DNA from 3 places in the Paenisporosarcina sp. P4_E4_2 genome. Region 3 is predicted to be linked to each of the others. Evidence: riboswitches for the same ligand, from Rfam matches in the RefSeq annotation. Region 3 holds a riboswitch; each other region holds the start of a gene.

The links. Region 3 has a riboswitch for lysine ahead of AC1DSB_RS19440 (aspartate kinase). Riboswitches for the same ligand answer to the same signal wherever they lie in the genome.
Region 1: another riboswitch for lysine. It lies ahead of AC1DSB_RS04930 (transporter substrate-binding domain-containing protein); the one in region 3 lies ahead of AC1DSB_RS19440 (aspartate kinase).
Region 2: another riboswitch for lysine. It lies ahead of AC1DSB_RS09600 (amino acid permease); the one in region 3 lies ahead of AC1DSB_RS19440 (aspartate kinase).

What each region holds. Positions count from the first base shown of each region.
Region 1 is NZ_JBFUJC010000034.1:9,277-15,098, reverse strand. It holds partial or broken gene AC1DSB_RS04950 (YqhG family protein) at 1-170, opposite strand, end outside; gene AC1DSB_RS04945 (DEAD/DEAH box helicase) at 197-1,729, opposite strand; gene AC1DSB_RS04940 (amino acid ABC transporter ATP-binding protein) at 1,990-2,730, opposite strand; gene AC1DSB_RS04935 (amino acid ABC transporter permease) at 2,747-3,502, opposite strand; gene AC1DSB_RS04930 (transporter substrate-binding domain-containing protein) at 3,563-4,402, opposite strand; lysine riboswitch at 4,538-4,720, opposite strand; gene AC1DSB_RS04925 (phosphoglycolate phosphatase) at 5,386-5,721, shown strand.
Region 2 is NZ_JBFUJC010000109.1:383-8,328, forward strand. It holds gene AC1DSB_RS09555 (MarR family winged helix-turn-helix transcriptional regulator) at 1-357, shown strand, start outside; gene AC1DSB_RS09560 (NAD(P)-binding domain-containing protein) at 428-1,756, shown strand; gene AC1DSB_RS09565 (hypothetical protein) at 1,775-1,972, shown strand; gene AC1DSB_RS09570 (hypothetical protein) at 2,008-2,253, opposite strand; gene AC1DSB_RS09575 (GNAT family N-acetyltransferase) at 2,279-2,683, opposite strand; gene AC1DSB_RS09580 (hypothetical protein) at 2,767-3,276, shown strand; gene AC1DSB_RS09585 (DinB family protein) at 3,287-3,769, opposite strand; gene asnB (asparagine synthase (glutamine-hydrolyzing)) at 3,913-5,760, shown strand; gene AC1DSB_RS09595 (MerR family transcriptional regulator) at 5,818-6,582, opposite strand; lysine riboswitch at 6,764-6,946, shown strand; gene AC1DSB_RS09600 (amino acid permease) at 7,054-7,946, shown strand, end outside.
Region 3 is NZ_JBFUJC010000531.1:16-2,125, reverse strand. It holds partial or broken gene AC1DSB_RS19440 (aspartate kinase) at 1-789, opposite strand, end outside; lysine riboswitch at 785-897, opposite strand; partial or broken gene uvrC (excinuclease ABC subunit UvrC) at 986-2,110, opposite strand, start outside.

The sequences.
Region 1 (5,822 bases), on a different contig from region 3:
ACAATGTTTGTATTTTCGATGTATTGCCAATAATATGGGCGGTTCATGATTTTTTTGTCCATATCGATGGTTAATTGGACAGTGATGTAGTGGTCATGTTCTTTGACGATCTGGCAATTGTTTTCTTTAAAAAACCTCACTAAATATTCGTGGATTTGTTGTGGATACATATGATTCCTCCTCTAGATGTCTCTAATCAAATGGATTGTTTATATGTGGATAAAATACTGTCTAGCTCACCCACTGCCTTCTCAAATACATCGATTTTGACATGGAGCAACTCTAAGATATCATTCTCTATGGTTTGTTCAATTGCCAAGTTGTAAATATGAACATCATGTTCCTGACCTAACCGGTGAACACGTCCGATACGCTGTTCCAATTTCATCGGATTCCAAGGTAAATCGTAGTTGATGACATGGTGGCAGAACTGCAGGTTAATCCCTTCTCCACCAGATTCAGTCGCAATCAGCACCTGTGCGTGGTCTTTAAACAATTGCTTCATCCAGTCTCGTTTACTCGCCTTGAACTTCCCATTAAAGATGACACTTGTGATTCCTTTAGAATGTAAATACCATTGTAAATACGCTTGACTGGCTCGGTATTCGGTAAATAAGATGACTTTATCATTTGCCTCGGTAATAATGTCATAAGCTTTTTCAGCTTTTGCATTGACTTCGAGCGTCACCAACTTTTGAATAATTTCTTCTATATAAAGAACCGCCTTTGAATCGGTGCATTTTTGACGCATCTCGTTTAAGGTCAAATAAGTAGCTTCCTTACTGCTGCACATTTCCTTTTGCAGTGTAATCATCGTGAATGCACTCGAAAATTCAGGCGATATATTCTTCAATTCCAAAATCATTTCGTAGACTTCTTTTTCTTGTGGGGTAAACTGAATCGGAATGGTTTGGACACGTCGGTTCGTCCATTCAATTCCTGTGTCCTGTCTTCGGTTTCTGACCATTACTTGATTCACTAATTCTTTTAAGAAATCATCATTTTCCCAGCTATGTTTACTTGCGGAAAACGCTGCTTGAAACGTCTCATAATCACCGAGATGTCCAGGTTTCAGCAAGGAGATTAAATGAAATAATTCAAATAGATTGTTTTGAATAGGCGTGGCCGTCAGTAACAAACAAAACTTCTTCTTTAAATCTTGAACAAACTCATAGTTTTTTGTTTTATGATTCTTCAATTTGTGCGCTTCATCAATGATGATTAAGTCATAGTCCTGCTCATAGATATGTTCTTTATGTGGGCTCCTTTTGGCCATATCCATGCTCATGACGACGACACTGTAATGATCTAAACCATAGTTCTTTCGATAAGCAATGGCTGGAATATAAAATTTGTGGTTCAACTCTTGCACCCATTGATTGATTAAAGAAGCTGGAGCCAATATTAACGCTTTTTTCACAAGTCCCCTGATGAGGTACTCTTTCATTATTAAACCGGCTTCAATGGTTTTGCCAAGCCCCACTTCATCTGCGAGAATTGCTTTTCCATTCATGCGTTCTATCACAGTTTCCGCGACTTCGAGTTGATGCTTCAATGGTGTCAGGTTAGGTAAATATTTAGGAGATTGAAGACCGGTAAATTCGGTAATCAAGTTCGACTTTACTACGTCATAACTCATCTTATATAGCGTCCAGTTATCCCAAGCTTCACGATTTTCCAATCGATTTATTAAGCCTTCTTTCCACTTAGACGACCTTTCAATAATCATAGATATCACCTCATACAACATTTTCTTTCTAATAAGATGTCCAAAAAAGAAATAGCTATGATTTTTATTTGAAAATAAATATAAAAGCCTCAATCAAATCGTGATTTCACATTAAGCGCAACATCAAAATTAAAAACTTATTTAATATATTCAACTATTAAAATCATAGATTTGCTGCACTTGAGAGACAATAAGAAAAGGGACATCCAGTAATCGGATATCCCTTTTTGTCATGTAATTATGATCTAGAAAAGATTAATTTACATCTTTTTTAATGTTCGTTTTAAGAATTCTTTTGTACGTTCTTGTGTTGGGTTATTGAAAATTTGCTCTGGACTTCCCACTTCACAAATAACACCCTTGTCCATAAATACGACACGGTCTGAAACTTCCTTCGCAAATTCCATCTCATGCGTGACGATTAGCATTGTAAGACCTGTTTCAGCAAGTTCCTTCATGACTTTAAGAACTTCTCCTACCATCTCAGGATCTAGTGCTGATGTTGGTTCATCAAACAGCATGACGTCTGGTTCCATTGAAAGTGCACGTGCAATTGCTACACGCTGTTTTTGACCGCCTGACAAGTGGCTTGGTTTCGCGTTGATATATCGATCCATCCCAACGACTTTCAGGTATTTCATCGCAATTTTTTCCGCTTCTTCCTTTGAGCGCTTCAAAACTTTTACTTGTCCAATGACGCAATTGTTGAGGACATTATGATTGTTGAATAAGTTGAATTGCTGGAAGACCATTCCGAGTTTTGTTCGGTAAGCATGGATATCATGCTTGTTATCCAAAATGTTTTCATTATTATAAATGATTTGTCCGCCGCTCGGTTTTTCCAATAGATTAATGCAACGCAGAAGAGTGGACTTTCCAGATCCCGAAGAACCAATGACACAGACCACTTCCCCTTTATTTACCGAGAAGTCAATGTCGCGCAATACTTCATGGGATCCAAAAGATTTGCTTAGATGCTGTATATCAATAACTGCTTCCATGTGAACTTCTCCTTTCTTATCGGTTACCGTTTTTTGCTGTACCAAGTACATTTTCCGGCATTCCGATCATGCTGTAATTTTTAGGTCCGTCAAGTTTCCGTTCCACATATCGAAGGATTAATGTGACGGTGAATGTCATGATGAAATACAGGACACAGGCAACAAAGAACGATTCAAAATACCTGAAGTTATTTCCTGCCACTGATTTCGTTTGGAAAAACAACTCGGTAACGCCAATGACGTTAAGTACAGCCGTATCTTTAATATTGATGACAAATTGATTGCCTGTTGCCGGCAAAATGTTGCGAACGACTTGCGGCAGGACGACATGGATCATTGTCTGGAAATGATTCATGCCGATTGCCTGAGATGCTTCGAATTGGCCTTTATCGACGGACACTATTCCCCCACGGACAATCTCTGCCATGTACGCTCCTGTATTGATCGATACGATGAAGATGGCCGCAGACAATACGTCCATGCTGATGCCAAATGCCAGGGCCGATCCATAAAAGATAACCATGGCTTGCACGATCATTGGCGTGCCGCGGAAAAACTCAACATACACAGATAAAATTGTATTAATAATTTTTAATAGCCATTTTTTAGCCCCTCGTTCAGGCATTGGAATCGTTTTGATGACACCAATCAGCAATCCAATGATTGCCCCAAGAATTGTCCCGATAATGGAAATCAAGAGTGTCATACCTGCTCCACGAATGAACATCGGCCAGTTATTAGATAAAATCGTCATAATCCACTCAGTACTCATTTTTGTCCTCCTAGGAAAACGTAAAACCGGCTGCTATTGCAGCCGGTATCACGTTGTTACTTATTGTGCTGCCGGTTGATTTTTAATAGCGTTATCCATGATTTCCTTACGTTCTTCATCTGAAATCTCTGCGAGTGCTTCATTGATTTTTTCTGTTAAGTCACTGCCTTTTTGTAATCCGACTGCAGTTGTCGTGTCTTCTACAGACGTCTCGAAACCATCTGTAAATTCAACCATAGCGAAGTTGTCGTTAGCTGCGGAAGCACTGATTCCTTCTGGGCGTTCCGATACATATCCATCAATCATTCCTGATTCAAGTGCTACACGCATCGCCGGGAAGTTATCCATAGCAGTCTGCTTTTTCACACCTTTGATTTGATCGATCACGGAGTAGTGGAATGTATTTAATTGTGCCGTTACTTTTGCTCCTTTGAAATCATGGATCGAAGCGGCGCCCTCATATTTCCCGCCTTTTTTAACAACCATGACCAACTCTGAAGTATAGTAGTTGTCCGAAAAATCGATTGACCCTTTGCGATCAGCTGTTGGTGACATGCCAGCAATGATGGCATCGATCTTGCCAGAAACCAATGCTGGAACAAGACCGTCCCATTCCGTTTTGACAATGACCAATTCTTTACCTAGCTTGTCAGCGATTCGTTTTGCAATTTCAACGTCATAGCCACCTGCGTATTCAGCATTTCCGTCAATTCTCACTCCGCCATTTGCATCATCCATTTGAGTCCAGTTGAATGGCGCATATCCTGCTTCCATTCCTACTATGAATGGGTCTTTCTTTTCTGATGAACCTGTTTTCTCTGAACTGCTTGTCCCACAAGCTGTTAAAAGCAAAATGGTAGAAAGGAATATCGTTAAAAATATGGCTGATTTTTTTCTCATGACTAGTTCTCCCCTTTTGTTTGATATATGTTTTAAATCGTCTTTATAGACTAAAAAGGCCAACTCCACAAAAAAAGACCTGAGATGAACTCAGGTCGCAATATGCGTAGTTGCCCTAAATCCTCTACTTTTCCCAAATGAGATAGCACACTCAATAAACCGGGATGTTTATTGAGACAGTCCTGCAGTTCTTAACTACAGACCCAGCAAGTAATACCGAGAAATATTACTCACTTCGGCGACATTTCCTTCTCCTTAGAATCAAAGCTTTCTCAAACTCCTCTAAGGACTGTTAAATATCGCGCCTCTACCTCACCATATAAGTGAGGTTGTATTCAATTGTGAATCAGTCTTTCAACAACATCCACAGTCTACAACAACATAAATTATCTGTCAACCAATCTAATAATCTAGTACTTATCCTATTTGCATTTGTTGAGTCACCATTTCTTCCATCAAAAGCCAAATGATATATATATATTTCCATTATGCTATCGTTATCACCAAAGACAGCACAGACTTTGGGAAACCCAACACAACACAAGTACGCCTATCACATCCGGATGAGGCAGTAACCTGCGATCCGTAATCGAAGAGACAATGAAAAATGATGGATGAAATAGTGGAGATCAACAAAAAAACCGTGGCATGACATCGCCAACGGTTTCATAGATAGGGGTTACTACAATAGGAAGACCCATTATTTTATTTGAATTCCTATTTCTGTATTAACTTGATTTAATTACACATTACGAGATTTTCCTGGGGAACAGCATTCGACGCAACGCCCCGACGTTCATCAACAGCATACAAATTTGTAATGTGAGTGTCACGTAATAAGATAATAGCTAACGAACCAGAATAGTATAATAAACAAGCATAAAATAAGATTTTGAGGAGTAAACGATCGTAATGAAAAGACTTGTATTAATACAAAGTGGTCATGTGAACAAAGTAAGAACGCTATTGAAAGGTGAAGGTTAATGAAGAAAAATCTATTAAAGCGCTTATTCGTATTTGGTGGAGMTATGTTACTTTTCCTAGCTGCATGGGTATATTTTATTATGGATTACGGTACACCAGATGAATTTAGTAAAGAAGCGTGGCCAGAAACCAAAGAAACAGCTAAACTAGCGACTATTGAACACTTTAAAAAAGAAAAAAATGTTGATGTTGTGATTAATAATATAAGTCATTCAGGAGAGTATGCGACATCTGAAATTTATTTAGATGGACATGTCGCTGGCGATGAACAACAGAAAATCTGTGCTATTGTAAATTCTTCTAAGGACTATCAAGTTGAAATTTGCAAAAACTAAAATTGGAAATCATCCAACCTTTTGGAGCCAAATGGAGCAGTTAGCTTTTGCTAACTGTTCTTTGTTTTTCTTCTTGCCTAATTAAAAATTCCTTTGCTTTC
Region 2 (7,946 bases), on a different contig from region 3:
TCAGCTGTGCATAGTCATATTCTATACGAAATTGATAAACACCATGAACCAACCATGCAACAAATTGCAGAGCTTTTGGCAATTGATGTAACGACATTCAGTAGACAGATTCAAACATTAACCAAAATGGGACTGGTCACAAAATCCCCTTCCCTTGATGATAAAAGGTATTACATTTTATCCTTAACTACTCAAGGCAAATTCATGGCTACTGCCATTGAAACTTCCATGAATAATTACTTGGATGAAATTTTTTCACATATGAATGAATTTGAACAAGAAACAGTCTTGAGATCTATTAAATTATTGAACAATGCTATGGCAAAATCAAGTGTGTGCTGTACGCCTATTATATGAGCAAGAGAAATCTTGCTTATTTATTCACTATATAGTTGCATTATGCAAATAAAGGAAAGAGGAACTAACGATGAACAATGAAAAAATGAGTTTTAACATTTTGACGAATTGCTGTAGTTCTCCTGAATCTATACTTGAGGAATCGAATTTGCCAACGGTAATCGTCGGAGCAGGGCCAGTCGGCTTGGCTGCAGCTGCGCATCTGGCAGCTAAAAACGAACAGTTTTTGATAATCGAAGCCGGACCCACAGTAGGACATAATATTTTAAAATGGGGTCACGTCCGATTATTTTCCCCTTGGCAATATAATATCGACAAAGTGGCTTTGAAGCTATTGGAAGAAAGCCACTGGAAGGCACCTGTCATGAAGAGATTACCTTTTGGTAAAGATCTTGTGGAAGACTATTTAATCCCTTTAGCCAATCTGCCTCAAATTAACCCATTCATCAAATTAAATGCAAAAGTAGTGGCAATCAGTAAACAGGGAATGGACAAAATGAAAGATGCCAACAGAGATGGACAGTCTTTCATCCTGTATATCGAAGAAGAAGGCACAACTGAAAGAATTGAAGCAAAAGCAGTCATAGATGCTACTGGTACTTGGGCACAACCAAATCCTGTGAATGCAGATAACGTGTGGACAAAAGGGGAAGAATTGCTTTCACCTCATATCACATACGGCATTCCAAATATAAAAGAATCAGAACGTATTAAATTTGAACAAAAACGTGTGGCTGTTGTAGGTGGTGGTCATTCTGCAATCAATACAATCTTGGAATTAGCTGAATTGGAAGGAACGGAAATCGCGTGGATTTTGCGTAAGAATCGTGTCGAGGAAGTTTATGGTGGAGAATCCCGGGATGCACTTCCAGCAAGAGGTCAATTAGGTTCACGTATTCATCAACTGGTGGACAGCGGCAAAATTAGCGTTCATACCCCTTTCCTGGTAAACGAAATCTCTAAAGAGAATGGCAAGTTAACCATTCATGGTACTATGAAAAACGAGAGATACTCAATTGATAATATCGATGAAATCATTGCAAACACTGGCACTCGACCTGATTTCAGTTTCCTGCGTGAAATTAGACTCGACATTGATTCTGCTATCGAGAGTGTATCTGCCTTGGCACCACTTATTGACCCGAATATTCACAGCTGCGGGACCGTTCGTCCTCACGGAGAAGCTGAACTTCGGCAACCAGAAAAGAACTTTTATCTTGTGGGCATGAAGAGTTACGGGCGTGCGCCAACATTTTTAATGGCCACTGGCTACGAACAAGTCCGTTCCATTGTTGCCCACTTAACAGGTGATCAGGATGCGGCAAAACGTGTGGAACTGGATTTACCTGAAACAGGTGTTTGCAGTACAAATACCGGAGGGAAGAGTTCATGTTGTTAACAATATGGAGGGTTTAAAATGGTTGTAAACAATGGCGGGAATTTATCAATAGCTTATTTTATCGCTTATCTGAATTTAATTATCCAAGCGAAGCAATGCTCCGTTATCTGTGCACAACAATACATGCTCGAAAAATTCTTTAAAGGAAATCCGAACCACTTTGGTCCAGTAACCTATCAGTCATTTATACAGGCAACTGGTGTAATTAATAAGTGATGAATTTTGGCATAGTTACCTTGAAATTTAGGTAACTATGCCTTCTTTTTACTGTTTTTTTCATTGCCATGTTTAAAGTTTCCTGTGATTTTCGCAAGAGCCAACTGGATTTCTTTATCTGATTCAGCCGCTTGAATTTTTGAAATCAACCTCTCTGCTTCCTTGCCTTTTACAATTTTGATTTCTTTCCCCTTAAAGTCAATAAAGACCGAATTATTTTTACTCACTCGATAACTAAAAACCTCTTCATCCAGACGATTTCGTTTATCTATATTACTCATCTTTTAAAACATCCTTTGTAGTTAGTTAATTCCATTCAGGTAATGTTTTACGGAATCCATAAAAAGGTCTGAAGCCATGTTGTTCATAATAAGTATGTGACGTCGAGCTTGCCAACATTTCCATTCTGGTTGTTGGGTATTGGTTTTGTACAAACTTGAGCAACTGTTGCCCAACTCCCTGACCGCGTACCTGTTCACTGACGAGGATTTCACAAATATAAAGGGTGATTGCTTGATCGGTCATTCCCCTCACATAGGCAACTATTACTTCATTGATTGTTGCAACATACGCAATATTGGAATGATCCCATGCTTTTTTTGTGTCTTCTTCTTTTTCTACGAGATTATTCCATCCTTCCAGCTGGTTCAATTGCTTGATGAATGGATAGTCACTCGGTTTGTATGGGCGGATTAGTATGGAAGGCTTCATGTTATTACCTCAATTTTATATATGTTTATTTTTTACATTGTTGTATGATTTATCTATACGCTTTAATGAGGGTGGTGCAACCGATGTTTAAGAATGAAAAGCTGACTATCGGCGTATTTCTTCTAGCAATTTCTGAAGGAATTTATTATACATTCAAGGCAAGGGATTATGTTTATATGGAAGACTACATGATTCACATTTCACTTTTAACCATGGTCATTTTTCAAACGTTTTTTTTGCACGTTTTTCTGATAGAGCCTACTCAACAAAAACGCAAGAATCGGGTACTTTTATTTCTATACGGGATATTGATTGGTTTACCGATTTACTACTTCATCATACATCCTCAATATACATTTCATGATGCTCAATTGTTAATTGAACAAAAAGAACAAGTAGAGCTGCCGAACAAAGACAATGTTGAGAAATTCAATGTTGATGATTTTGGATGGAAACATACAAAAAAAGTTCCTACACACGGCAACAAAGAACTTTATTTTATCGCGGCTATTAAAGATGCAAAGATCTTATACTACACTTTCAATCCAAGAACAGGTGAATATTTCCTCTTCCATGAAACTAACCCTGAGTAAAATGAGCTCCTCAAGGCTTTAAAGTTGTGAGTCCTTTTCTAATCAAATTTGCAGATACCGGTTTTTTCCCTAACTCACGAGACCAAACTGATAACTGTCCTATATGGTGGATTTCGTGCGCTATGGTGTGGCGCATCACTTCTCCCCATGTGAGAATTTCGATGCTTCCATCCTGTCTGGTTTCTTGTAATTCGTTCATTTCCATATGGTTATCCCATGCATGGACAAACTCTCTTACGTCTTGTTGAAAGAGCGCATCCAATTCCTTCACCCGCTCCAGACTTTGATACTCTTCAAAACTCTCTTGGAAATCAGGCTTGCCTTGCAAGACACGAATCCAGCTCCACTCCACATCGATAATATGGAATAATGTGTGCAAAATCCCCCCCACTCCACCTGTCCGGACTTTTAATAATTCCTCCTGAGGTACGCCTTCACACCATTTGTACCATTCTTCTCTTACGATCCAGTTGTACTGAAAAAATGTTTTCATCTGTATTCTCCTTTCTCTTCCACTTAAATAAGTAATTCGCCAATCAATCGATAATTTCCTATCGTATGAGCATTATTGTTTTTTTTTGCATAGGCTAGAAAGATGCAAATGAAGAGTTTTTGAGTTAGAAGGGATGAGAATCAATGTGTGGAATTACAGGATGGGTTCACTTTGAACGCGACTTGCGAACACAAGCATCTGTAGTTGAAAACATGACAAAAACATTGGCCAAACGCGGACCAGATGATGAAAATGTATGGTTGGAAACACATGCAGTATTTGGGCACCGACGATTGACAGTTGTTGATCCTATAGGTGGCAGGCAGCCAATGACGAAAGTACATCATGATACCCGCTATACACTTTGCTATAACGGAGAATTATATAACACGGAAGATCTTCGGAAGGAATTACTGCGAAAAGGCTATACCTTCTCTGGACACTCCGATACAGAAGTACTACTGACTTCCTACATTGAATGGAAAGAACAGTGTGTGGAATATTTCAATGGCATATTTGCCTTTGCCATTTGGGATGAAAAGGATCAAAAAGTGTTTATTGCTCGCGATCGTTTAGGCGTAAAACCGCTGTTTTATACTGAACATGGCGGGGGCTTGCTTTTCGCTTCAGAAATTAAAGCTCTTCTTGCCCATCCAGATATGAAAACGCAACTGTCTCGCGAAGGATTAGCAGAAGTGCTGGCTGTGGGGCCATCCCGAAAACCCGGTTCCGGGGTATTCCATGGAGTGAAGGAATTGCGACCTGCTTACGCATTAACCGTTTCACGCCAAGGTCTTCGAATTTGGCGCTACTGGAACGTCAAAAGTGAACATCACACAGATTCAGTGGATGAAACGGCAGAAAAAGTTCGTTTCCTCGTAACGGATGCCGTCGAACGACAACTTGTATCAGACGTGCCACTCTGTTCCTTTTTATCAGGCGGGGTTGATTCCAGTGCCATTACGGCCATAGCAGCCAATCGTTACAAACATGAAGCAAAAGGACCTCTTCATACTTATTCCATTGACTATGAAGATAATGCCAAGTTTTTTAAAGCGAATGAATTTCAGCCGAATGCCGATGGACCTTGGATTGATAAGGTCGTCAATACATTCGGAACCGTGCATCACTCTTCCATCATTACGCAAGATCAATTAATAGATCATCTGACTGAAGCTGTGCATGTCCGTGATTTACCTGGTATGGCGGATGTCGACTCCTCCTTGTTATGGTTTTGCAGAGAAATAAAAGAGGATTTCACAGTTGGTTTGTCTGGAGAGTGTGCGGATGAAATTTTTGGTGGTTATCCATGGTTTCACAATGCTAATGATTTAAATGGCACTGGTTTTCCGTGGATGCGCTCCACAACCGAGCGAGTCTCCTTATTAAAAGATGATTGGCGCAAAAAACTCAAACTCGAAGATTACGCACGTCAGGCCTATGAACAGAGTGTTGCTGAAACTCCTCGTCTCGATGGCGAATCAAGTCTTGAAGCAAAACGGCGAGAAATGTTTTATCTGAATATGGTTTGGTTCATGACAACACTTCTTGATCGTAAAGACCGTATGAGTATGGGAGCAAGCTTGGAAGTACGCGTACCATTTGCAGATCACCGGCTTGTCGAATATGCCTGGAATATTCCTTGGGAAATAAAGATGGCGGGAAATCGGGAAAAAGGTATCTTGCGAAAAGCATTAGAGGGCATGTTACCTGACGAAGTCCTTTACCGCAAAAAAAGCCCTTATCCTAAAACCCATAATCCGTATTACACCGACCGTGTCCAAGGCTGGCTGAAAGACATTCTGATAGACAAAAATTCGATTCTGCATGAACTATTTGACCGTGACCGGTTGAATGAATTGGTTGAGTCGAAAGGAACTGCATTCAAAGTTCCATGGTTTGGTCAATTGATGTCTGGGCCACAGCTTCTTGCCCATCTCGCTCAAATGCACGTTTGGTATAAAGATAACAATATTCAATTGATTGATTGATTATTTCAACGAAAGAAAGAGCAGATTGAAGTCGAATTGACTCAATCTGCTCTTTTGTTATGACTTCATACCGGTAAAAATTTGAATGGCATCATTGAAGAATGCAGCCGTTCCAGGCTGTTCTTTATCATAGTAGGCAGTAAAGCGTTCATCATCCACATACATCTGCCCAAGTCCTGCATGTGCTTCCTTGCTATACTTTGGCCAATAGTACATAAGCCATTGTTTATGCAGTTCAGCGGCTTTTTGGGCTTTCTCACTTGCGGGATCTCCCGTCTTGAAAGCTTCCGCTAAAGTCATGGCAATTTCATTGGCAAGCTTTGTTACTTCATCATGCTGTGCCTGCGTCATGTTCATTACTTTGCTATTTGATTTATCGACCGTGTCATCTCCATATTTCGCCCGAATTTCCTTGCCGTATTGTTGTTCATTATCATCTACCATTTTTTGTTTGAAGCCTTCAAATTTCTCATCGTTCGTCATGGTACTTCTCCCTTCTGTTGAAGAAATCGTTTTTTCCACGTTGGCAATCAGTAGATCGAGCTGCTTTCGTTTGTCGAGGAGTTGTGAACGATGATCATTCAAGGCTTTCACACCATCAAATGAAYGATTGTTCACGATTTGTTTGATGTGTTCGAGACTCAAACCCAGTTCTCTATAAAACAAGATTTGCTGTAACTTATTGACTTCCGCTTGGCCATATATCCGATATCCTGATGAATTGATTCTCGCCGGCTTGAGAAGATTCATCTCGTCATAGTATCGCAATGTGCGTGAACTGATTCCCGACAATTTCCCTAATTTTTGAACTGTGTATTCCATCTCGTCACCTCCTCTTGATTTCATCGTACACCTTGACGTTGCGTCAATGTCAATTGGAAAATCTAAAAAACTTGCAATAAGCTGAACTTTCGTACACTACTATAGTAAATCATTTCAATTGACTAATCATTTAAACGTATCTATATTAGTACAGTGAATAAATATAGCCCTCATCAGCTTAAGATGAGGTAGAGATCGCGATAAATAATAGTTACTTGAAAGAAAGTCAGAGAACTGAACTTGCTGATTTCAAGCGAAAGAATTTTTCGCAGAAGCACTGTGTCGCTCTGATTACTAATGCTGGGACTGGCACTGAATAAGTGCAGAACTGTCATAGTGATTGACCATGAAAACTATCTTTTTGTCTGATTCGGTTTTTGCACACCGTTTCTGATTGCGTTTTATGTACATTTATTTTACAAATCATGTTTTTTGGGTAGATAGAAAATGAACTGAAAGGAGCATATGCTTATGAACACGAACAAAAAACTAGGTTTATGGATTTTAACTGCGTTAGTAGTTGGAAATATGGTGGGATCCGGCATTTTTATGCTCCCCCGCACTTTGAGTGAAGTTGCAAGCCCTGCCGGCGTATTATCCGCTTGGTTGATTACGGGATTTGGAGTGTTGATGATTGCACTCGTGTTTGGCAATCTTGCATTGAGAAAACCTAATTTAACTGGTGGTCCACAGATTTATGCAAAGGAATTGTTTAAGCCGGGCAGTAACGCTTCCACGTTGTCAGGATTTATGTCTTCTTGGGGATATTGGATTGGGAATGTTGCTGGTAATGTTGCCATCATCACCACTTTTGCAGGTTATTTGTCCACGTTCTTCCCTATTTTAGTTAATCAGGCTGAACTGTTTACCATTGGTAACTTCACTTTAAAAATGGGGAATGCACTTACCTTTACAGTTTGTACATTATTGTTATGGGGTGTGCATTATATCATCCTAAACGGTCTAGAAAATYCRGGGAAGATAAATTTTGTTGCCACTGCCACGAAAGTAATTGGATTCATATTATTTATTGTAATTGGTCTATTTGCATTTCAAAAAGCAAACATTCTTCCTTTTGTAGCGCCGAGATATGATGAGCTTGGACAATCTATTGGTCTTTTGGGGCAAGTTAATGGTGCAGCAGTAGCAACTCTTTGGGCATTCGTTGGTGTTGAATCTGCCGTAGTATTTGCATCTCGTGCTAAAAAACCAATCGATGTTAAGCGTGCAACGACGATTGGACTACTTATTGCTCTAACCATTTATGTAGGGATCAGCACGCTAGTTTTAGGAATGTTAAGCCATGAAGCACTAATCGCTTCTGATAAACCACTTATCGATGCCATTTCAACTGTGTTGGGACC
Region 3 (2,110 bases):
CCTAACAATTTCCGGTTCGAATGCGACACCACGCACTATCAAGTTTTTTTCCATAGTAGGTTCCTCCAATAATATGGTTCCTGTATCTTCACTTAAGCTAGAACGGACACTTAGTGGCATGCAATAATTTTTAGCGAATTCCACTGCCCTAGGATGCAAAACCCCAGCTCCTAAGTTAGCAAGTTCCAGCATTTCGTCATAGGATAGCTCCTGCAATTTTCTTGCCCCATCCACATATCGAGGGTCTGACGTATAGATGCCATCGACATCCGTGTAAATATCACACTGGTCCGCTCCTAGCGATGCTGCAATTGCAACCGCCGTCGTATCCGAACCACCACGTCCGAGTGTCGTAATTTCTCCATACGTATCCATCCCTTGGAAACCGGCTACAACAACCACTTTTCCATCCGACAAAGCCTGCTCCATACGAACAGTATCTATATTTTCAATTCGAGCATTGCGATGAACGGATTCCGTTCCGATTCCTGCCTGCCATCCCGTAAACGAAACCGCATCTTGCCCCATATGTTGAAGTGCCATTGTCAACAAAGCAATTGTTACTTGTTCCCCTGTTGACAGCAACATGTCCATTTCACGTTTTGAAGGTTCTGCTGATAAATCCCCAGCCAGACTCATTAATTCATCTGTCGTTTTCCCCATCGCTGATACGACTACTACGATTTCATGGCCTTTTGCTGTTTCACCGATTATGCGTTTTGCGACATTACGGATCCGTTCAGTGTTACCGACGGACGTACCACCAAATTTCATGACAATGCGACTCAATGTAAACTCTCCCTTATTTCCAAAGAAGAATTTCCCTTTCACTTTCCTTCAATGGATCTGTTCATCCTCGAGAAAGCTACTGTTGATTTCCGCGCCTCTATCACCACTTATTCGATGTTTGTTCAAAAGGAAGCGGATGCTCCTTGTTGAACATACATCAGTGATTCAATTTCAGTGAGTCAAGAATATCATATACTCACTCTTTTGACAATGACTCATTTTGAAAATATTCAGACATGGATTCCGCGATTTGCAATGGCAAACCTGATTGTTTCAGCTCTTCCACGGATGCTTCTTTGATTCGTTTTACAGAACCAAAATGCTTCAACAACATTTTTTTGCGTTTCGGACCGATTCCTTCAAACCCATCCAAAGCGGAAGCAATCGTCTGTTTCCCACGCTGTTGCCGATGGAATGTAATCGCAAATCGATGCACTTCGTCCTGAATCCGTTGTAGCAAATAAAACCCTTCACTTGTTCGTTTCAAGGGAATGATCTGTGGGGGTTCCCCATATAACAACGAAGATGTCTGGTGCTTCGCATCCTTGGCTAATCCTGCAATCGGAATAGACAAACCGAGTTCATCTTCGATCACTTCACGGGCGATTTCCATTTGCCCTTTCCCACCATCAATGACAATTAAATCGGGAAGAGGCAATTCATCCTTCAGCACACGCGTATAACGTCTGCGAATGACTTCACGCATGGCTCCGTAATCATCATGACGGGCAGCTGTTTTCGTTTTGTATTTTCGATAGTCCTTTTTATTCGGTCTTCCATCAATAAACGATACCATTGCTGAGACGGCATCAGATCCATAAATATGTGAATTATCGAATGCCTCAATTCGAAGAGGAGGCGCAATATCCATTGCAATCCCCAGTTCTTCCACTGCACCAATCGTTCGTTGTTCCTGTCGGTCTAGGAGCTGGAATTTTTCATGGATAGCGATTTCTGCATTCTTTGTCGCCAAATCAATCATTTGTTTTTTCTGCCCACGACTCGGAGAAGCCACTTTTACTTCTTCAAGAAGCTGGCTTGCCAGTTGCAAATCCACCGCACTTGGCAAATATACTTCTTTTGGCTTGATATGATGCGGTTTATCATAAAACTGGCCGAGGAACGTCAGGAATTCATCTTCTGGATCTTGATATAACGGGAATAATGAAACATCTCGCTCGATTAACTTCCCTTGGCGTACAAAGAATACTTGCACACACATCCAGCCCTTATCGATGGCATAACCAAAAATATCACGATCGGTAAAATCATTGGTCGTCATTTTTTGTTTTTCCATAACCGTTTCAATATGTGTGATTTG